DNA from 4 places in the Rhizobium sp. WW22 genome. Region 3 is predicted to be linked to each of the others. Evidence: predicted binding sites of a transcription regulator. Region 3 holds the regulator's gene; each other region holds the start of a gene.

Region 1 (5,291 bases), 1.5 Mb from region 3:
ACTGCAGGACGAAATAGCCGAAGAAGCCGAAATTGATCGGAAACAGGATCCAGCGCAAAATACACATGGTCGCGCCGAAAAAGATCAATGTCCAAGCGCTGAACCGCCGACTAAGCTTCTTCGACAGGAAGAAAACCATCACCTCAGCCGCAACGCCGATGCTCCATAGGACAGCAATTTGCGCGCCGGAAAAGCCAAGCCTATGCCAATAGATCGATGCAAACGTATAGAGCATCGCATGGCTCGATTGCTGGATCGACACGCCGATCATGGTGATGAGCAAGTGCGGCGAGCGCAGATTTCCGGTCGGAGATTGCAGATTGATAGGCAGGTTGCGCCGGCGCGTCGGCCCGATGCGCGGGGCGAAAAACCCCATCAGCGTCGTCAGAATGAATCCGGCCACCATTACGGGCAAGACAGTGGTGCCGCCCCATATGCCGATCAGCTGGCCGCCGAGAAGGGTCGACAGGATGAATGTGATCGATCCCCAGACCCGCATGGAGCCATAGTCGAAGCCCCAGCGGCGCACGCCCGACATGGCGATCGACTCAACCACGGGCACGTAGGGCGCGTAGGTGGCCCCCTGAATGCCGTAGACCAGAAGCACCGGCCAGAAGTCGCTCGTCCAGTAGAGCGCGACAGCCGTCAACAGCGACAGTGCACCCGACCATAGCAGCACATCCGCCCTCTCCGTCATATGATCGGCGAGCACCGCGATGATGGGTGTCACGAGCACCCGCACGACCATAGGAATGGCGAGCACCAGGCCGATCTCATGATCATTGAAATTCAGCCCCGCCAACCAGACGGGGAAAAACGGCAGGGCAATTCCGTTGACGAACAACGGAGCGCAGTAGGACAAGGCAGTGCGCAAGCGGAAATATGGAGGCGCACCCTCGCCCTGGAAGGACTTAATCGCGGGAATCATGACAGACCTGAAGGGAACTTATTTGTCCCTATCACGCTATCGAGAATACGACTATGGCGAGAAATGGCCAAACCGTACCGTTTCGGAAAAACCGAAGCTGTAGGCGTTCAATAATTATGACAAGCTATTAGCAAGCCTGTGAACAGGTGCAGAATTATGCTGCCTGTGCCCCGAGTGCCCGCGGCATTTCCTCGACAGGTGAGCCAACCGGTTCCGTCTCGAGAATATTCTGCCAGGTAATCAGCTCGAACGTGCCGTCTTCGTGCTCGGCAATCGCCGTGCAGCTTTCCACCCAGTCGCCCGTGTTGATGTAACGGATCCCATCGAGATCCTCGATCACCGCATGGTGGATATGGCCGCAGATGACGCCATCGGCATCGTTGCGCTTGGCCTCTTCGGCGACGACACGCTGAAATTCGCCGATGAAATTGACGGCGTGCTTTACCTGCAGCTTCGCCCAGGCCGAGAAGGACCAGTATGGCATGTTCAGGCGGCGGCGTACCGCTGCAAGGCCGATATTGATCAGGATTGCCATGTCATAGGCCCAATCGCCGAGATAGGCGAGCAGGCGGGCGTTACGGACGACCACATCGAATTCATCGCCATGGAGCACGAGATATTTCTTGCCGTCGGCCGTTTCATGCATGGCGCGCTGCGCCACCTCGATGCCGCCGAAATGCATGCCGGGGAAGTCACGCAGGAATTCGTCGTGATTGCCGGGGATATAGACGATGCGCGTGCCCTTGCGCGCCTTGCGCAGGAGCTTCTGGACTACGTCGTTGCAGTGCTGAGGCCAATACCAGTTTCGCTTCAGTCTCCAGCCATCCACGATGTCACCAACCAGAAAGATGGTATCGGCTTCGTGATGACGGAGAAAGTCGAGCAGGTAGTCCGCCTTGGCGGCCTTCGAGCCGAGGTGCACGTCAGAAATGAATAGCGTTCGGAAATGCCGGGGGTCCATGTTTTCATTCACGAACTATATGTCCGTGCCCTATCCTACGTTGGCTATTCCAAAACCAGACTCGTGTTTCAGGAAGATGACAATCCCTGTGCTTGACGGCTCAGCCGCCAGCGCAGCGTTCGATCCAAGGGACCCGCGCCGCTCAATTCTTGCAAAAAAGGCAATTCAGTTTTGTCACGACAAAAACGCTTTGTGACCTCAATTGCATACTGTGAAGGCGAAGCGATTGATGTATGCAGAAGACTCAAAGCGCAGGCAGGAATGGAGACCGCGAGATGGATACGCACGACACTTCGAAAAAAGCCGAAAACATGGCGAGTGGCGATTTCGACGAACAGGCGCTCTATTTCCATCGCTATCCCCGCCCCGGCAAGCTTGAAATCCAGGCCACCAAGCCGCTCGGCAACCAGCGCGATCTGGCGCTTGCCTATTCGCCCGGTGTCGCCGCGCCCTGTCTTGCCATTCGCGACAATCCGGAAACGGCCGCTTATTACACGTCCCGCGCTAATCTCGTAGCAGTGATTTCCAACGGTTCGGCGGTGCTCGGCCTCGGAAATATCGGCCCGCTCGCTTCCAAGCCAGTCATGGAAGGCAAGGCCGTTCTCTTCAAGAAATTCGCCGGCATCGATGTCTTCGACATTGAAATCGCAGCCCCGACGGTCGATGAGATGGTCAACACCGTCTCGGCGCTCGAACCGACCTTCGGCGGCATCAATCTCGAAGACATCAAGGCGCCGGAATGCTTCGACGTCGAGCGCCGCCTGCGCGAGAAAATGGAAATTCCGGTCTTCCACGACGATCAGCACGGCACCGCCATCATCGTCGCCGCCGCCATCCTCAACGGACTAGAACTGGCCGGCAAGAAGATCGAAGACGTCAAGATCGTCGCCTCCGGCGCGGGCGCAGCCGCGCTTGCCTGCCTCAACCTGCTCGTCATCCTCGGCGCCAGGCGCGAGAACATCTGGGTCCATGATATCGAAGGCCTGGTCTACAAGGACCGCAACGTCCTGATGGACGAGTGGAAATCCGTCTACGCTCAGGACAGCGACAAGCGTGTGCTGGCCGAATCCATTCCGGGCGCCGACGTCTTCCTCGGCCTCTCCGCCGCCGGCGTGCTGAAGCCCGAACTGCTGGCGCAGATGGCCGAAAAACCGCTGATCATGGCGCTCGCCAATCCGACGCCGGAAATCATGCCGGACCTCGCCCGCGCCGCCCGCCCCGACGCGATGATCTGCACCGGCCGCTCGGACTTCCCGAACCAAGTCAACAACGTCCTCTGCTTCCCCTATATCTTCCGCGGTGCGCTCGATTGCGGCGCCAAGACGATCAATGAAGAGATGAAGATGGCCGCCGTGCGCGCCATCGCAGCACTTGCCCGCGAGGAGCCTTCCGATGTTGCGGCTCGGGCCTATACCGGTGAAACTCCGGTCTTCGGGCCGAATTACCTGATCCCCTCGCCCTTCGACCCGCGCCTGATCCTGCGCATTGCGCCGGCCGTGGCAAAGGCAGCCGCAGACAGCGGCGTCGCCCTGCGTCCGATCACCGATTTCGACGCCTATATGGACGAGCTCAACCGCTTCGTCTTCCGTTCGGGCTTCGTCATGAAGCCTATCTTTGCCGCCGCGAAGATTGCCGAGCGCAAGCGCGTCGTCTTTTCCGAAGGCGAGGACGAACGCGTGCTGCGCGCCGCCCAGGTTCTTCTTGAAGAAGGCACGGCCGTCCCGATCCTGATTGGCCGTCCTTCCGTCATCGAGACGCGCCTGAAGCGCTATGGCCTGAAGATCCGTCCGAATACCGATTTTGCCGTCATCAATCCGGAAGACGATCCCCGCTTCCGCGAATATGTCGAGCTTTATTTCTCGCTGGTCGGCCGCGCGGGCGTTATCCCGGAAGCCGCACGCACGATCGTTCGCACCAACACGACCGTCATCGGCGCGCTTGCCCTGAAGCGCGGCGAAGCCGATGCGCTCATCTGCGGCCTCGAAGGCCGTTACGAGCGTCATTTGCGCATCGTCCGCCAGGTCATCGGCAAGCGGCCGGACGTTCGTGATTTCTCGGCATTGAGCCTGCTCATTTCGCAGCGCGGCGCGACCTTCTACACCGATACCTATGTGACGTTTAACCCGTCCGCCGAGGAAATCGCAGAATCCACATGGCTGGCTGCCGAGGAAATCAAGCGTTTCGGCATCGAGCCGCGCGCCGCCCTCGTCTCGCATTCCAACTTCGGCTCACGGGAGTCGGAAAGCGCCACGAAGATGCGTGAAGCGCTGGCTCTCATTCGCAAGGCGGCGCCGGATCTGGAAGTTGACGGCGAAATGCATGGCGACAGCGCCATTTCCGAGAGCCTGCGCCGCCACGTTATGCCGGACAGCGCGCTTTCCGGCGAAGCCAATCTGCTGGTCTTCCCCAATCTCGATGCGGCCAATATCACGCTCGGCGTGGTCAAGACGATGACCGATGGTCTGCATGTCGGTCCCATCCTGCTTGGGACGGCGCTTCCAGCCCATATTCTCTCGCCGTCGGTCACTTCCCGCGGCGTGGTCAACATGGCGGCGCTCGCCGTCGTCGAGGCCTCGCAGATCGCCTGATACTGCGCCTCGCAGCCGCCGTCAGAACGGCACCGCGCTTCATGCAATCGCGGTGCCGCCCATCTCCTGGCTATTGGCGGCTGCGAGCTGCAATTTCACGAAAATCCTCTCGAAATCCGTGCTTTTTCATGGATACGTTGTTAAGCAGCAAGGTGTAATCTTCAGCGAGTTAAAACCGCTTTCGAGAGCAGCACCGTGAACCGCGGCATAAAACAAGCTTCCATTGCCCTCTTTTCCCTGCTGACGGCCACGCCGGCCCTTGCACAGGCCGATCTCTGCGACGAGCTGCGCGGCCGCTATGTCGACATCAATGAGGTGATCGGCGCCAGCCAGGAAACGCGCCAGCTCTCGCGCGCCATCGTGCAGCAGAACCTGATGATCCGCCGGACGATGAGCGACCTGCGCAACCAGGGCTGCGCCGAAGGCGACGATGGCGTATTTGGCGGCCAGGACAATCAGGGCGTCTGCGACGACATCAGGCAATCGATCGATCAGATGCGGCAGGATCTCTCCCTGCTGATGGATCAGCGTGAGGAAAGCGTCGGCCGCGTCGATGCCGTAGCCATGCAGCGCCGGCAGTTGCTGGATACGATGCAGCGCAACGGCTGCAGCCTGCCGGCTTCGGCCACCCCGGATATCGTGATCGACACCCACACGAAGATGGACGCCTATGCGCCGCAGGAGCAGTCCCTGGCCAAGCCTGAAAGCTCCATTACCGTCATCGAAACGCCAAGGCTTCAGAAGAATTCGAGCCTCGAACAAAAGCAGGCGCCCGCGCCGGCGCCCAAGATAACACAGGCGCAGCCGCAGCAAT
Region 2 (5,291 bases), 370 kb from region 3:
TTGCCGGCGTCGCCGTCACCATGGCAATCGCCTGCGGCAGCGAAATACCCTCGACTTCGTCCGCGAGGATGAAGGGGGCGTGCAACAGGCTGAGCGGCACGTAATCGGAGGACAGCACGTCGAGCACGCCGAGTTCGGCCAGGTCGCGGGCGGCGATATTGCCCGAATGCGACTTGCCACGCACGATGTTGGGCGCGCCCATCAGCACGCTCATGCCGGCGCCGTGGGAAGCCTTGGCGGCATCGATACTGGTCGGGAACTCCGCCAGGCGAACGCCGTAATTGATGGCTTCATCGACATGGGCGAGCGTCGCATCGTCATGACTGGCGACCGTGATGCCGCGTTCGGCGCAGACCTTGGAGATCGCGTCACGATGCGGCGTGGCATATTTCGCCGATTCTTCCTGGCGCTTGGCAACGAACTTGGCAAAGGCCTCGTCACTGAGCCCGCGCTTCTTCTGATAGTAGAAGACGTACTGATCCATGGTCTGGAACTGGCGCTGGCCCGGTGCATGGTCCATCAGCGAAACTAGACGGACGTAAGGGTCTTTCTCGAAATCCTGGAAGTGGTCGAGCACGTTGTCAGAAGAGACTTCGCAGCGCAGGTGGATCAGGTGATCGGCGCGCAGGCGATCTTCGCTTTGGGCCGCCTGGATGGCATCGGCCATATCGCGCATCTCGCCCTTTTCGAAACCACCGTCCTCATCAGAGCCCATGCGCAGGCAGTCGAACACGGTCGTGATACCCGAGGTGACGATCTGGGCATCATGCGCCTGGATCGCCGCCGTCTTGTTCCAGCGAACGCCCGGGCGAGGGGAATAATGTGCCTCCAGATGGTCGGTATGCAGCTCGACCAGACCGGGGATCAGATAATCGCCCTCGAAATCCTCGCCGATGAGGGACTTGCCTTCGGAAATGCCGGCAATGCGACCGTCGCGGATCAGCACGGAGCCGTCGACGATCCTGTCTTCGAGGACGATGCGGGCGTTGGAAAGGACGGTTTCTTTGGTCATATCGGCTCTTTCATATTAGGCGCCGGCAAGCGGCAGCCAGGAACGGACGGTAAAGGGAGCACCACGCTCTTCTTCGACGAAGACGGCGAGGCCGGAAATATCGAGCGGCTTGCCGGTATGTTCGGCGAAGCGATGGCGCAGAATTTCCTGTAGTTCGGGTTGACGCTCCGTGGGAACCCGACCGGTCAGCGTCATGTGGAAACGGAACTCGTCATTGACATAAGGATAGCCCCAGCGCAGCAGATTGGCGCGCTGCGGCTCCGTCAAGCCTTCCGGCTTGCGCCTTGCGATGTCATGGTCCGAAAGCGGTGCGCGCAAAGGCTCGAAGGCTTTCACGACGCGCGAGGCGAAATCTTGTAACGGTTCGTAAACGGTGCTGGGCACGAGCGCGAAGAAATGGCCGAGTTGGCCCAACACAAGTTCCGGAATGGTGAAAGCCTTGGTCTGCGAGGCGAATTCGGCGGCAACTTCGAGGAGATCGCGCTCGGTCACCGAAGCGGCTAGCTCGAACGGCGCCTTCAGCGTGGCATGAAAGCCGTAGCGGCGCGGATCGGCCGTCAGTTCGGCATGGCCTTCCGGCAGCGGCGCCATGGCCTTGTCGGAAAAAATCTCATTCGAAAATGCATCACGGCCCAGCCAGCGGGCGGCAAGCGATGTCAACGGATCTTCTTTGGGCGGCGTGAAATAGAGAGCATAGCGCAAGGCTGCATTCCTTGGAAAAATCGGCTGCGCGGGACACTGTTGGGTGATTTGCGACAAACCGCAAGAGCAGCAAGGCAGCAACGGTCCGAATCCGGCTAAAGCCAGCTTGACCGCTGCGGTCTTGCCGGCCTGCGCTACCGGATTCCCGTGACAGAATGATGATGCGTAACGATTTTTTCCCGATCTTTTTATTTCGCTCGCGCACCCATCAGCCGCGAACGCAAGGCGTTGGATGCAGCATCGAACAGGAAGACGACGATCAGGATCAACAGCACCATATAGGCGACGTTTTCCCAGTTCGCGTTGGTGCGCATCGCTTCCCAAAGTTTGAGCCCGATACCGCCCGCGCCGACGGCGCCGATGATGGTCGCGCCGCGCACGTTCGATTCCCACTGGTAGAGCGTCTGGCTGACGATGACCGGAACGATCTGCGGCATGATGCCGTAGCGATGCACGAGAATGGTCGGCGAGCCGGTGGATTTTACGCCCTCGCGCGGCTTGTTGTCGATATTCTCCAGGCCTTCGGAATAGAGCTTGCCGAGCGTACCCGTCTCGGTGAGGAAGATCGCGCCGCTGCCGGCAAGCGGGCCGGGGCCGAAGGCGCGGGTCAGGAATAGCGCCCAGATCAGCATGTCCACCGAACGCAGGAAGTCGAAGAGGCGTTTGAGGATCTGGTTGAGCAGCCGGTTCGGCGTGATGTTGCGAGCCGCCAGGAAGGCGAGCGGAAAGGCTACGAGCGAACCGAGCAACGTTCCCAGAAAGGCCATGACGATGGTCTGGAACAGCTTGGTCCAGACGTCGCCATGCTGCCATGCGCCATTGTTCCAGACATTGTCGAAGGCCAGTGAGAGATTGGACTGGGCAGGGTCCAGCCGCGGCCCCGAAACGATGAGGCTGATGACTTCGCTCGCCGGCTTGTCGAAGAAGGGCGAATGCGTGTCGAAGACGAAGTTGGCCCAGCCAAGAAAGCGCTTGCGGATCTTCACGCGATCAGTGGAAATGCTGGCATCGCCCGCAAAGCCGAGATTGACCAGGATATTGTCGTCATAGACCGTCATCCAGCTGGGTACGGGCTCGGAGCCGACGATCTTCGGCGCATCGCCGGCGATATCGATCGGGATCGTAATGCCGTGCGCAGTCACGATGGCCTGCGTTTTGGTCACGGTTACCGTGCGGCTCGTGCCGCTGACGGAAACGGTCATGCTGCCATCGGGGTTGGTCTTGACCCAGTCAGGATTGGGATTGTCGCCCAAAGGCGAAAAGCGCGGATACTTAATGGTGATCTTGTCGCCGGAGATGCGGAATTCCGGCTGCACGTCATAGCTCACCCATTCGCTGAGATAGATCCCGACGCGCTCCCAATGTGCTTCCGAAATGACTTTCGGCAGATCGAAGAACCACACTGCATAAATGCCGTAGAGGACAATGCCGATGAACATCATCAGCGCACCGAAGCGCTGGCGGAAGGATCGGTGAAGAACCTCCGGATAGCGCGCTTCGATTTCCTGCATGCGGCTGGCGTCGATGATGGACATGGTCAACCTCAATGCTGCAAAAGGAAGGCATGTTCGCCCACCAGACGGCGGCGGAGCCATGCGGAAAACTGATCGACGGCGATGATCGTCAGGAAGAGAAGCAGCACCAGCGCCAATGTCTTGGCGCCGAAACCGCGTGAAATCGCAAGTTTGAGCTCCTCGCCGATGCCGCCGCCGCCGACGGCGCCGATGATGGTGGAGGCGCGAACATTGATCTCCAGACGCAGCAGCGCGTAGGACATGAAGTTCGGCAGCACTTGCGGCAGGGCGGCGAAGCGCACGCGCTCGCTCCAGCTCGCGCCGACGGCGCGCATGCCCTCATCCGGTTTCATGTCGATGTTCTCGACCACTTCGTAGAAGAGCTTGCCGAGCGCGCCGATCGTATGCAGGCCGACGGCGATGATGGCGGCGATCGGACCGATCGACAGGATCGCCGAAAACAAGCCGGCGATGACGATCTCGGGAAAAGCCCGCAGAAGTTCCATGATACGCTTGGTCACCAGACGAATCGGATTGGATGGCGACATGTTGCGGGCGGCGAAGAAGCTCAAAGGCACGGCGAAGACGACGCCGATGATGGTCGATACCAGCGCTACGTTGATCGTGATGATCATCAGCTCGAAATATTCAGGGATATAGAAATTGCCCCAGACATAGACGCGACCGAGCGGGAAATTGAACTCCTCACCGCCGGCACCATTGGCCCCGTTCGGGCTTGGCAGGTCGAAGAGCGCGCGATAGACGTCGGACCAGTCCTTCGGAATGAGCCAGCTCAGGAAATCGAAGAGATGCGGCAGGCGATCAAAGAAATGCCCGGCGTTGTTTTCATCGGCGAAGCGCACCGAGCTGACGAAGGCGACGAGCAGGATCACGAGGCCGATGCCGGTGTAGAGGCGGCGGCGAGCCACCATCTTGCTCCAGGCGTCGCCGATCTCCTTGGCGCTCTGTGGCGCGCTCTGCATGTTCGGGTGCGTATCGGCGATCGTCATGAAGTCAAGCCTCTGTGAATAGCAAAAGGGCGGCCGTTGCCGGCCGCCCCATTATCGGAATGCGGATCAGCCGCCGATGGCAGCCTTGCGAACGTCGATGACGGCGTTGTAGAAGTCCGGGGTAACCTTGACGTAGCCCTTGAAGTCGCCGCCTTCGATGGCGTTGAAGCACTTGGCGTCGGCCGTCGGGAGCTTCATGAAGAAGTCGGTCAGCTTCGCCTGCCATTCGGTGCCGAGAGCGTTGCGAACGACGAGCGGGCCGTTCGGGATCAGCGGCGAACGCCATACTTCGACGAGCTTGTTCGGATCTACGGCGCCCTTGTCGACTTCCTTGCGGAAGGTGCCGGAGGTGAAGCCGTCCTTGAAATCGCCAACGCCCGAGGAATCGTCGACAGCGACGTCGACCTTGCCGTCATAGGCGGCGAGCAGGTTGTTTTCATGGCCGCCGTTGAACTGGGTCGAGCCGAAGAACTTGTCGTTCGGCACGCCGGTGGTCTTCGGAATCTGCGTGAGGGGAACGAGGTAGCCCGAGGTGGAGTCCGGGTCGGCGTAGCCGAGCTTCTTGCCCTTGGCGTCCATGATCGTCTTGATGCCGGAAGACTTGAGGGCGAGGCCGATCGAGTAGTAGCCGGTAGAGCCGTCGGTCTGCTGCGTGGTCAGGATCGGGGTAACGGCCTTCGGGTCCTTGATGGCGACGGCTGCGTAGCCGGAAGCGCCGAGTTCGGCGAAGTCGAGCGTGCCGCCGAGCAGGCCCTGGATAACGCCGTTATAGTCGGCGGCCGGGAACAGCGAAACCTTCTCGAAACCGAATTCCTTCTTCAGGTGGTCGGAAAGGCAGGCGTAGTTGCGCAGGCGATCGCTTCGTTTTCGCCGCCGAGAATGCCGATGCGGAATTCCTTGAGGTCTGCTGCGTTGGCAGCAGCGCCGACTGCGAGCGCAACGAGCGCCGTAGCGGCAAAGAGTGCTTTCTTCAACATGGGTTCGTCTCCTGATTAACCGGTGTCCCCGGATGTCTTCGGTCTGATAGAAGAAATGCGCCCTTGACGCGGGCCT
Region 3 (5,291 bases):
TCGAGAACCGCATTGCCGACTGCCATGGCAAGCGGATTGCCGCCATAGGTCGAGCCATGCGTGCCGGCCTTCATGCCGGAAGCGGCTTCCGCCGTCGCAAGGCACGCACCGAGCGGGAAACCGCCGCCGATACCCTTGGCGACCGCCATGATGTCAGGCTTGATACCGGACCATTCATGGGCAAAGAGCTTGCCGGTACGGCCGACACCACACTGTACTTCGTCGAGGATCAAAAGCAGGCCGTGCTCATCGCAGATCTCCCGCAGCCCGCGCAGGAATTCGTTTGTCGCCGGGCGGATACCGCCCTCGCCCTGCACCGGCTCTATCAGGATAGCGCCCGTCGCATCGGTAATGGCGGCGCGGACGGCGTCGAGATCACCGAAGGGCACCTGGTCGAAGCCCGGTGCCTTCGGGCCGAAACCTTCGATATATTTTTCCTGGCCACCGGCGGCGATCGTTGCGATGGTGCGGCCGTGGAAGGCGCCTTCGAAGGTGATGATATGGAACTTCTCGGGATGCCCCTTGGCGAATTGATAGCGCCGCGCAGTCTTGATGGCGCACTCCAGCGCCTCCGCGCCCGAATTGGTGAAGAACACCTTGTCGGCGAAGGTCACTTCCGTCAGCCGCTTCGACAGCTTCTCCTGGCCGGGCACCTCATAGAGGTTGGACAGGTGCCAGACCTTGTCGGCCTGCGCCTTCAGCTCGGCGACAAGATGGGGATGAGCATGACCGAGCGAATTGACCGCGACGCCGGCTGCGAAATCGAGGTAGCGTTCGCCATTCTCAGTGACCAGCCAGACGCCCTCACCTCGCTCGAACCGCAGCGGAGCGCGCAAGTAGGTGTCGTAAAGCGGCGTGGTCTCGGCCATGGCCATATCTCCTGATCACAACTTTAAGGACCGATCGCTTCCATTTGATGAAACGGGTCCGAAAAAATCAAAAATGCCGCCTTGCGGCGGCTTGGGCACTATTGATGTTTTGCACCGCGATGTCAACAAAACTGCCGTTTTAGCAGGTGCGAGAAAACGCTTGCCGGCAAAAGAGATGCGTCGGGCGGCGCCTATGGCAGAAATGCCACGCCCGGACAGCAAGTTGGGGAAAACCTCGAAATCGATTCCTCAAGATTCCCGCGACTCTTGTCACGGAGTCAGCCTCACACTAGGTTAAAAACCAATTGCTAGACTGCATGCGGCGGAACTAGTCACCACAATTTTAGAGCGTTTCGCGCCTCGATACCATGCGAGGCAATGGTGAGGGATTCTGCCATCGGAAACGCGACAGCGGAGACAGGGCATGAATTGGACAGACGAACGCGTCGAGAAGCTGAAAAAGCTATGGTCCGAAGGATTGAGCGCCAGCCAGATCGCTGCGCAGCTCGGTGGCGTGAGCCGTAATGCCGTCATCGGCAAGGTGCATCGCCTGAACCTCCCCGGCCGAGCGAAGGCGGGCGGCGCGACAACCGCAGCGCGCACGCCGAAGCGCAGCGCAGCGGCACCTCGCGCTGCGACCTACGGATCGCGCGTTGCTACCCGCACGGTGGTTGCCCGCCAGCAGGGCGCAACCATGCTGAAGGAAGAGATCGAGATCGATTCCGTCAACGAAATCCAGTATCGCCCGGCATCGAACGTCGTCGTTCCGATTTCCCGCCGCCTCGGCCTGACGGAACTGACGGAGCGCACCTGCAAGTGGCCGGTCGGCGATCCGCTGAAGGACGATTTCCATTTCTGCGGCAATGAGAGCCCAGATTCATCGCCTTACTGCACCTACCATCAGCGCCTGGCCTACCAGCCGGTGCATGAACGGCGTAGGCCGGCCCAGCCGCGTGGCTGAGAAGCTTGATGACTGAGATAAAGAAACGGGCCCTTGAGGCCCGTTTTCTGTTTCCGCCGCTATGTTGATGCCTGATCGGGTATCCCCGCTCAGGCCTCCATGGAGTAGCCCGCGCCGCGAACGGTGCGAATGACATCCTGCATATTGGAGAAGTTGAGCGCCTTGCGCAGGCGGCCGACATGGACGTCGACCGTGCGTTCGTCGACGTAGATATCGTGACCCCATACGCCGTCGAGCAGCTGCGAACGCGAGAAGACGCGGCCCGGCGAGGACATCAGGAACTCCAGCAGGCGGAATTCCGTCGGCCCCAGCCGCACTTCGCGGCTCTTGCGGTGAACGCGATGGGTTTCGCGGTCCAGCTCGATATCGCCGCAACGCAGCACCGTGGAGAGAACCTCCGGGCGGGCACGCCGCAGCATCGCCTTGACGCGAGCCATCAGCTCCGGCGTCGAGAACGGCTTGACGACATAATCGTCCGCGCCGGTCGAAAGCCCGCGCACGCGCTCGCTTTCCTCGCCGCGGGCCGTCAGCATGATGATCGGCAGGCGCTCAGTCTCCGGCCGCATACGCAGCCGGCGGCAGAGCTCGATGCCCGATACGCCGGGCAGCATCCAGTCGAGGATCAGGAGATCGGGGATGCGCTCCTGGAGACGCAGCTCGGCCTCATCGCCTCTGAGGATCGTGTCGACCTCGAAGCCTTCGGCCTCAAGATTGTAGCGCAGCAGAACGCTGAGCGCTTCCTCGTCTTCTACAACAGCAACTCTCGGAACCATGCGCCTATGGTCTCCTTTCTTCGCTTTCGGATTATTCGGTCACTGCGCCGACGGTATTGGCGGTATCGTCCTTCGGGCGCTCGCCTTCCGGCTGCGCGCCCGTCGCCATGTAATAGATCGTCTCGGCGATGTTGGTGGCATGGTCGCCGATGCGCTCGATGTTCTTGGCGCAGAAGAGAAGATGCGTGCAGGTGGTGATGTTGCGCGGATCTTCCATCATGTAGGTCAGCATCTCGCGAAAGAGCGAGGTGTACATGGCGTCGATTTCCTCGTCGCGTTCGCGGATCGATACGGCCTTGTCCGGCGAGCGGGTCGCGTAGACATCCAGAACTTCCTTGAGCTGGCTCAGCGCCAGTTCGGAGAGATGCTCGATGCCGCGGGCGAGACGGCGCGGGACACCGGTGCCCTGGACGGCGATGACGCGCTTTGCGGTGTTCTTGCCGAGATCGCCGACGCGCTCCAGATCGGATGCAATGCGGATCGAGCCCATGATTTCACGCAGGTCCGCCGCCATCGGCTGACGGCGGGCGATGGTAACGATCGCCTTGTCGCCGACTTCGCGCTCGGCATGGTCGAGAACGACGTCGTCGGAGATGACCTTCTGGGCCAGGGCAGCGTCGCTATTGACCAGCGCGCGTACGCTGTCGCTAACCATCTGCTCTGCCAGGCCGCCCATTTCAGCAATGCGGCGCGTCAGGAACTTCAGGTCTTCGTCATAGGCAGAGAGAATGTGAGTGGAGACCATTTTTCTATCCTCAAGGTGAACTGTGTGAAATGAGCCGCGCGCCTGACATCATCAACCAAAACGGCCCATGATGTAATCCTGCGTGCGGAAATCGTCGGGATTGGTGAACATCTTATCGGTGTCGTTCTCCTCGACCAGGTGGCCGAGATGGAACATTGCGGTACGCTGCGAGACGCGGGCTGCCTGCTGCATGGAATGCGTCACGATGACGATGGTGAAATTCTCCCGCAGCTCGTGGATGAGATCCTCGACCTTGGCGGTCGCGATCGGATCGAGCGCCGAGCACGGCTCGTCCATCAGGATGACCTCCGGACTGACCGCGACGGCGCGGGCGATGCACAGACGCTGCTGCTGACCGCCCGATAGACTCGTGCCGGCATCATGGAGCCGATCCTTGACCTCGCCCCAGAGACCGGCCTTCTGCAGGCTGGTCTCGACGATATGCTCGAGATCGGCCTTTGAGCGATGCAGGCCATGGATGCGCGGGCCGTAGGCGACGTTCTCAAAGATGGACTTTGGGAACGGGTTGGGCTTCTGGAAGACCATGCCGACGCGGGCGCGCAACTCTACCACGTCGATGCTGTCGTCGTAGACATCCTGATCGTCGAGCGTGATCTTGCCGGTGACCCGGCAGGTCTCGATCGTATCGTTCATGCGGTTGAGGCAGCGCAGGAAGGTGGACTTGCCGCAACCGGAAGGGCCGATCAAAGCCGTGACGGTATTGGCGCGGATCTTCAGATTGACGTCGAAGAGCGCCCGCTTGTCGCCGTAGAACACAGAAACGTCCTGGCCGATCATCTTGTAAGGGATCGTGGTCATCTTCTTGGCCAAGGCTCTTTCGCTTGCGGCTTCCGTCATCATGTTCATTTCGTGCGCCCTCCCTTACCAGCGCCGCTCAAAGCGGCGCCGCAGCAGGATGGCGCCGATGTTCATCGCGACGAGGAAGAAGAGAAGCACGATGATGGCGCCGGACGTCCTTTCGACGAAGGCCCGCTCGGCTTCGCTCGCCCACATGTAGATCTGCACCGGCAGCGCCGTCGAAGGATCGAGCGGCGATGCCGGATAGTTGGCGACGAAGGCGACCATGCCGATCAGAAGCAGCGGCGCAGTCTCGCCAAGCGCGTGCGCAAGCCCGAGGATCGTGCCCGTCAGAATGCCGGGCATCGCAAGCGGCAACACGTGATGGAAGACCATCTGCATGCGCGATGCACCAAGACCGAGCGCTGCGCTGCGGATCGACGGCGGCACGGCCCGCAACGCCGAGCGTGTGGCGATAATGATCATCGGCAGCGTCATCAGGCTCAACACGAGACCGCCGACCAGCGAGGCCGAACGCGGCAGACCCATCATGTTGATGAAGACCGAGAGACCCAGCAAGCCATAGACGATCGATGGGACGGCCGCGAGATTGTTGATGTTGACCTCGATCAGGTCCGTCAGCCGGTTCTTCGGCGCGAACTCCTCCAGATAGATCGAGGCGGCGACGCCGACCGGCAAGGCAAGCACGAGAACGGTCAGCATCAGGTAGAACGAGCCGATCAGAGCGACGCCGAGCCCGGCGGCTTCGGGCCGGCTCGAGTTGCCCGACAGGAAGAGACCGCTGTTGAAGGCCTTGTAAAGCGCGCCGCTTTCGCTGAGTTGCTTCATCCAGGCGACCTGGCGGTCGGATATCTTGCGATCCTTCTCATCGACTGTCAGATCGATCTGGCCCTTGTTGGCTGAATCGATATTGGAGCTGGCAAGGAAGGTGACGCTCTCAGTCGTCCCTATGATCGAGGGATTGGCAACGACCTTGTCGCGCAGCGCGATCCTGGCACTGTCCGACACCATCGCCGTTGCCTCGCGAACGAGCGCGCGATTGGCGGGATCGATGCTCAAGGCTTTCACCAGCGCGTCGCGCACCAATACCGGGTAGTTGGCTGATACCAGCACCTTCGGATCGC
Region 4 (5,291 bases), 1.7 Mb from region 3:
TGCAAAGGTCTCCGATGGTGCGACACCGACCCGGCGTGACGGGCTATCGGCGCGAATCAATGCGGGAAACCGGGCCTCGATCGCATCATTGCGCCGCTTCAGCGCATCATACTCAGCATCCGAAATCTCCGGCGCATCCTTGCCATGATAAAGCGCGTCATGGTGCGCGATCTCTGCAGCCAGATAGGCAAGCGCTGCGGCCGCTTCCTCTTCGCTCAAATCTTCCACGGGCTTCTGTTCGGTGCTCATGAATCTACACTCCCCGATTTCGGAGATGTTTTAGAGCACTTCCGCAAAAAGTGCGAAGCGGTTTTCGCCACGGAGCACGTAAAAACAAAGGGAAAAATCTGCATTTCAGTTACCGAATGCCAATGACCGTCATGGTAGCGTTCACGACAACTTTACGCCATGATCGGCCGTTCTTGATGTTACAGGTGCGGGAAATATCAGCATCGAGCCAGCCTTGGTGGAATTCTCTTTCCAATTCCCGAGCAGCGGCTCTTTCCCGAGTATCACAGGGGATTTAAGATAAGTTATTATGAGAGCGAGACCTCTGGAAATGATCGGATCGTCAGCAGAAATTCGAAATCACGCATGAAGTATCGTCTTGCCGTTCTCTCCATTTCTCTCATCGGTGCAGTGTTGATTATGAGCTCGTTCGTCAGCCGCTCTGCCTTGGGGCTGGTCGTTAGAGCTTGTGAGATCAACTCCACCCTGACAGGATCGCCATATCCGTGCCTCAAGATAGTGGAGTCGCCGGATCCGCTGTCGTCCTACGTTGTCCTTCGCGAACCGGCTGACAAGGAGCGAACCATTCTTGCGCCCCTCGCCGACGTCCCCGGTATCGAGGACCCTCGCCTTCTGACCGCAGGAGCGCCGAACTACTTTGAGGAAGCGTGGAAAGAGTTATCGGCAATCGATCCGCGTGCAGCGAAGGCTTCGAGACAGAATTTTGCACTGGCGATAAACGCCGCCAGCTGGCGCACGCAAGATCGGCTTCACATTCATATGGGGTGCGAGACACCTCGCTTCAGGGCGCTCTTGAAGGCTCACGTGACGGAGATTGAAAGCGGCCGGTTTACGGACTTGAAGACCCGAGCTGGCTGGTGGGCAAGTTTCCACATGGCCGATGACCTCTCGAATTTGAACCCGCTGCAGCTCGTCGCGGATGGCATTGATGGCGCCCGTTCAAATATGGAAAACGTAGTGGTCGGCGTCTTTGGCGCCGTATTGCCTGACGGGCAGCATGGTTTCTATGTTCTGGCGAGAATAAACAAAGCACACAAATCCCGCGGGTCCGCGGAGGATATGATCGATCCTAAGTGCCGGCTCTGATGCATGTCGCGCAGAAGTTCGCGCATCGGCCGAACTCGTTCACAGCCTACGGTCCGATTTCGTAAGATCACTGGCAAACGCTGACCGTCCGTCTTTAGGAGCAGATCAAGACCAGCGCTCGCAAAAGGCCTCAATGTCGCTTGTCTGAAAATCGGCAAGCCGCGCCATGATGGTTTCGAAAGGCCAATCCCACCAAGCGATGGACGCAAGCCTCTCTGCGATGGTTCGCGTAAACCGCTCTCGAATAAATTTCGCGGGAATACCGCCGACAATCGTATAGGGTTCGACGTCTTTGGTGACGACAGCGCCTGCTGCAAGCACGGCACCGTCTCCAACCTTTACGCCCGGCAGAACGATCACGCCGTGACCGATCCAGACATCGTTGCCAATGACAGCGCGATCCTGCTTGCGCCGATCGAAAAACGCATGATCCCGTACGGCGTCCGCCGAGTAATATTCCGGACAATAGGTGAAGCGATGCATGGACGGGCGGTCCATCGGGTGATTGGGAGCGCCGATTCTGACTTCTGCCGCAATGGCGCAGAATTTTCCAATCGTTGAATCACCGACGATGCAGCGCGGCCCGAGATAGGAGAAATCCCCAAGTTCGACCGTGTGCAGAGACGTGTCTTCCAAAATCTCGCAGCACATGCCGACGCGCGAATCTCTTATATTCGCCGTCGGGTGGATAACGGTTTCCGCGATTTTGGGGCGATTTGGCTGTGCGGTCGAGTGCATTGACGGTCTCCGGATTTTAGCCTGCCTAGCCGGGGACGATGAAAGATATGTGACGCAGGACTGCCGAAAGACCGAGCGAGATGTCCGTGGCAGATCGTCGCCGATATCTGCTCCATGGACAGCCGCGAGATCAGCCGTTGCCGGCCAGCAAGCGTTTGGCGGCCGCTCTCGCCTCTTCGGTCACAGAAGCGCCAGCAAGCATGCGGGCGATTTCCTCGGTGCGATCCTTCGGCTCCATGGTAGCAACGCGCGTGGAAATCTTTTCCGAGCCGTCCGCAACCGGCCCCTTGGAAATCAGGAGATGCGTTGCGGCGCGAGCGGCGACCTGCGGTGCATGAGTGACCGACAGCACCTGCACGCGATCGGACAGACGCTTTAGCCGCTGGCCGATCGCATCCGCTACCGCACCGCCGACGCCGGTGTCAATTTCATCGAATACGAGGGTCGGCGCCGAGCCGCGATCGGCGAGCGCAACCTTCAATGCCAAGAGAAAGCGCGACAGCTCGCCTCCGGAAGCAACCTTGGTGATCGGGCCTGGACGCGTACCGGGGTTGGTCTGAACGTGGAATTCGACGACATCGATGCCATCGGCCGTTCCGGCTTCGGGATCACTTGATATCTCCACCATGAAACGCGCACGCTCGAGCTTCAGGGCCGGCAATTCGGCCATGACGGCCGAGGCAAGCGCCTCGCCTGCGTGCCGGCGCTTCTCCGACAGGCTGCGCGCTGCAACGTCAAAATCCGCCTTGGCGGAGGAAAGCTCGGCAGCAAGACGCGCTAGCCGCTCTTCACCGGCATCAAGATCGGCGAGATCCGAAATCATGCGCGCGGCCAGGGCCGGCAATTCCATTACCGGCACGGAGTATTTACGCGAGGCGCCTCGCAACGCGAAGAGACGCTCTTCGACCCGCTCAAGCTCGCGCGGATCGTATTCCGTCTTACGCAGCGCGGCTTCAACCTCCATCTGCGCGTTGGAAAGCTGATCGAGAGCGGCGTCCAGCAATGCGAGGGTATCTTCCAGAAGGCCCGGCGCCTCATGACTCTTGCGCTCCAGCCGGCGCACCAGCGAGGCGATATGCGGCACGGGCGATGCATTGCCGTTGAGAAATTCCGAAGCCTCGGCAATATCGCCGGCAATGCGCTCGGCCTTCATCATCCGCGAGCGCGTCTCGGCAAGCTCGTCCTCCTCGCCATCTTGCGGCGAGAGCTTTCCCAGTTCCTCGACAGAGGCGCGAAGATAGTCGGCCTCGCGGGCAGCCCGCTCCACCTGCTCTCTGTGCTTCCTTAACGTGCGATCGGTATCGCGCCAGATCTTGTAAAGCCTGCCGACTTCCTGTGCCTCATCAGCGAGGCCAGCGAAAGCATCGAGCAAGATGCGGTGCGCATCCGTGTCGACGAGTGCGCGGTCATCGTGCTGACCATGAATTTCGACGAGAAGCTGCCCGATCTGGCGCATGAGCTGAACGCTGAGGGCCTGATCGTTGACAAAGGCTTTGGTGCGGCCATCGGCGGATTGAACGCGGCGGAAAATCAAATCGCCGTCATCATCGATGCCGTTTTCGCGCAGGAGCTTGCGGGCCGGATGCTGCGTGCCGACATCGAATACAGCGGTGACCTGGCCGCGCTCTTCGCCATGGCGCACTAGCCCGCCATCGCCACGCCCGCCCAGGGCCAGCGACAGGCTGTCAAGCAGGATGGATTTGCCCGCACCCGTCTCGCCGGTCAAAACCGAAAGCCCGGACTCGAAGGCAAGATCCAGCCGCTCGATCAAAACGATATCGCGGATCGAAAGCTGGATCAGCATCTGCGCTCAATCTCACGTCCCAAGAAGAAGTTTCTTGCCCGCCCTGGAAATCCAGGAGCCCGAATTTTCGCTCGGCTCAACGCCACCCTTCTGCAGCAGCTGATAGGAATCCTTATACCAGCGGCTGTCCGGATAGTTGTGACCGAGAACCGCGGCGGCTGTCTGGGCTTCCGGAACAATACCCATTGCATAATAGGCTTCGACGAGTCGCGCCAGCGCTTCTTCGATCTGGTTCGTCGTCGGATACTGCTCCACCACCACACGGAAGCGGGAAATAGCAGCCAGATAATCCTTGCGCTCGAGATAATAACGGCCGACCTGCATTTCCTTGCCAGCAAGCTGGTCCTTGGCAAAGCGGATCTTTTCCTGAGCGTCGCTGACATATTGCGACTTCGGATAGGTGTTGACGAGCTTGGTCATCGCCTCGATCGTCTGCTGTGCAGCACGCTGGTCCTGCGTCACGTCCACGATCTGCTTGGCATAGGACGAGCCGACCAGATATTGCACGTAGTCGGCATCTTCCGAGCCGGGATATTGCTTGAGATAGGTATTGCCGGTCTGCACCGCGTCGTCATACCGGCCTGTGCGGTATTTCACGAAGGTGCTCATCACCAATGCCTTGCGCGCCCATTCGGAGAAAGGCTGCTGCTGATTGATGGCATCGAACTTCTTGCCGGCCTCCGTCATGTTGCCAGCTTTGATGTTGGCAAGGCCCTGATTGTAGAGCATCTCCGGCGGATCGGTCTCGACACCAAGCTTGGTGATGTCGATATCCTTCTTCGTGTTACACCCTGTCACCACCGCACCGGTACCGGCCAGAAGGAACGATACGAGCAAAGCCCGTGCTGTGATATTCATGCGTTCAGACCTTGCAAAACCCATCGGATGACTGTCCCATAACCGTCGTTGCGGAGACGGCGTTCTCTCTCGCTGGCGTTTCTAGCCGCAAAAACACCATCAGGGCAACGCATTGATGGTGCATTAACGCATTTTTGTGGCAAAGACCGCATATCCGCAGCCTTTAATGCCTGTTTTAACAGGGAATTCTCATATCGGCCCGCGCACGCTGTCCGTCTTGCGAAGGCCGACGGTAAACCGCCTGATTCGCCTGTCAAAAAAAGAGCCGCCCCTTATCGGAGCGGCAGCTTTTCTTATTCAAATTCCGCAGCGTTACGCCGACCAGGGAGCGAACTCTGGCGCATTAACCGGCACGAATTCGCGGCTGTGAGCGCGCTGGCGCGGAGCCGAAGTTTCGACGACCTCATAGGCGCTGGCATCGCTGAGCAATGCCTTCAGGGCATTCGCGTTCATGCGATGGCCGCCACGGTAAGAGCGGTAGCAGCCGATGAATTGTGCGCCAGCCAGCGCCAGATCGCCGACGGCGTCCAGCGTCTTGTGACGAACGAATTCGTCC

What was found. Region 3 encodes PhoB, which activates phosphate uptake and scavenging genes when phosphate is short. Its sites were predicted from a motif close to TGTCATNNANCTGTCAT; they were not measured.
Region 1: a site for PhoB is predicted at 1,955-1,971, ahead of ACK83U_RS07915 (UDP-2,3-diacylglucosamine diphosphatase). Genes of this name have one in related genera too.
Region 2: a site for PhoB is predicted at 1,862-1,878, ahead of ACK83U_RS17635 (DUF1045 domain-containing protein). Genes of this name have one in related genera too.
Region 4: a site for PhoB is predicted at 2,112-2,128, ahead of ACK83U_RS09045 (DapH/DapD/GlmU-related protein). Genes of this name have one in related genera too.

The regions. Positions count from the first base shown of each region.
Region 1 is NZ_CP178198.1:1,583,049-1,588,339, forward strand. Features, by position in the region: gene ACK83U_RS07910 (MFS transporter) at 1-928, opposite strand, end outside; gene ACK83U_RS07915 (UDP-2,3-diacylglucosamine diphosphatase) at 1,083-1,889, opposite strand; gene ACK83U_RS07920 (NADP-dependent malic enzyme) at 2,165-4,477, shown strand; gene ACK83U_RS07925 (hypothetical protein) at 4,673-5,291, shown strand, end outside.
Region 2 is NZ_CP178198.1:3,631,154-3,636,444, forward strand. Features, by position in the region: gene ACK83U_RS17630 (alpha-D-ribose 1-methylphosphonate 5-triphosphate diphosphatase) at 1-1,012, opposite strand, end outside; gene ACK83U_RS17635 (DUF1045 domain-containing protein) at 1,028-1,714, opposite strand; gene phnE (phosphonate ABC transporter, permease protein PhnE) at 1,903-3,249, opposite strand; gene phnE (phosphonate ABC transporter, permease protein PhnE) at 3,258-4,238, opposite strand; partial or broken gene phnD (phosphonate ABC transporter substrate-binding protein) at 4,305-5,215, opposite strand.
Region 3 is NZ_CP178198.1:124,551-129,841, reverse strand. Features, by position in the region: gene ACK83U_RS00670 (aspartate aminotransferase family protein) at 1-869, opposite strand, end outside; gene ACK83U_RS00665 (GcrA family cell cycle regulator) at 1,294-1,830, shown strand; gene phoB (phosphate regulon transcriptional regulator PhoB) at 1,920-2,603, opposite strand; gene phoU (phosphate signaling complex protein PhoU) at 2,635-3,348, opposite strand; gene pstB (phosphate ABC transporter ATP-binding protein PstB) at 3,400-4,215, opposite strand; gene pstA (phosphate ABC transporter permease PstA) at 4,231-5,291, opposite strand, start outside.
Region 4 is NZ_CP178198.1:1,817,028-1,822,318, forward strand. Features, by position in the region: gene ligA (NAD-dependent DNA ligase LigA) at 1-249, opposite strand, end outside; gene ACK83U_RS09040 (CDP-diacylglycerol diphosphatase) at 595-1,335, shown strand; gene ACK83U_RS09045 (DapH/DapD/GlmU-related protein) at 1,441-2,073, opposite strand; gene recN (DNA repair protein RecN) at 2,204-3,877, opposite strand; gene ACK83U_RS09055 (outer membrane protein assembly factor BamD) at 3,890-4,759, opposite strand; gene lpxC (UDP-3-O-acyl-N-acetylglucosamine deacetylase) at 5,048-5,291, opposite strand, start outside.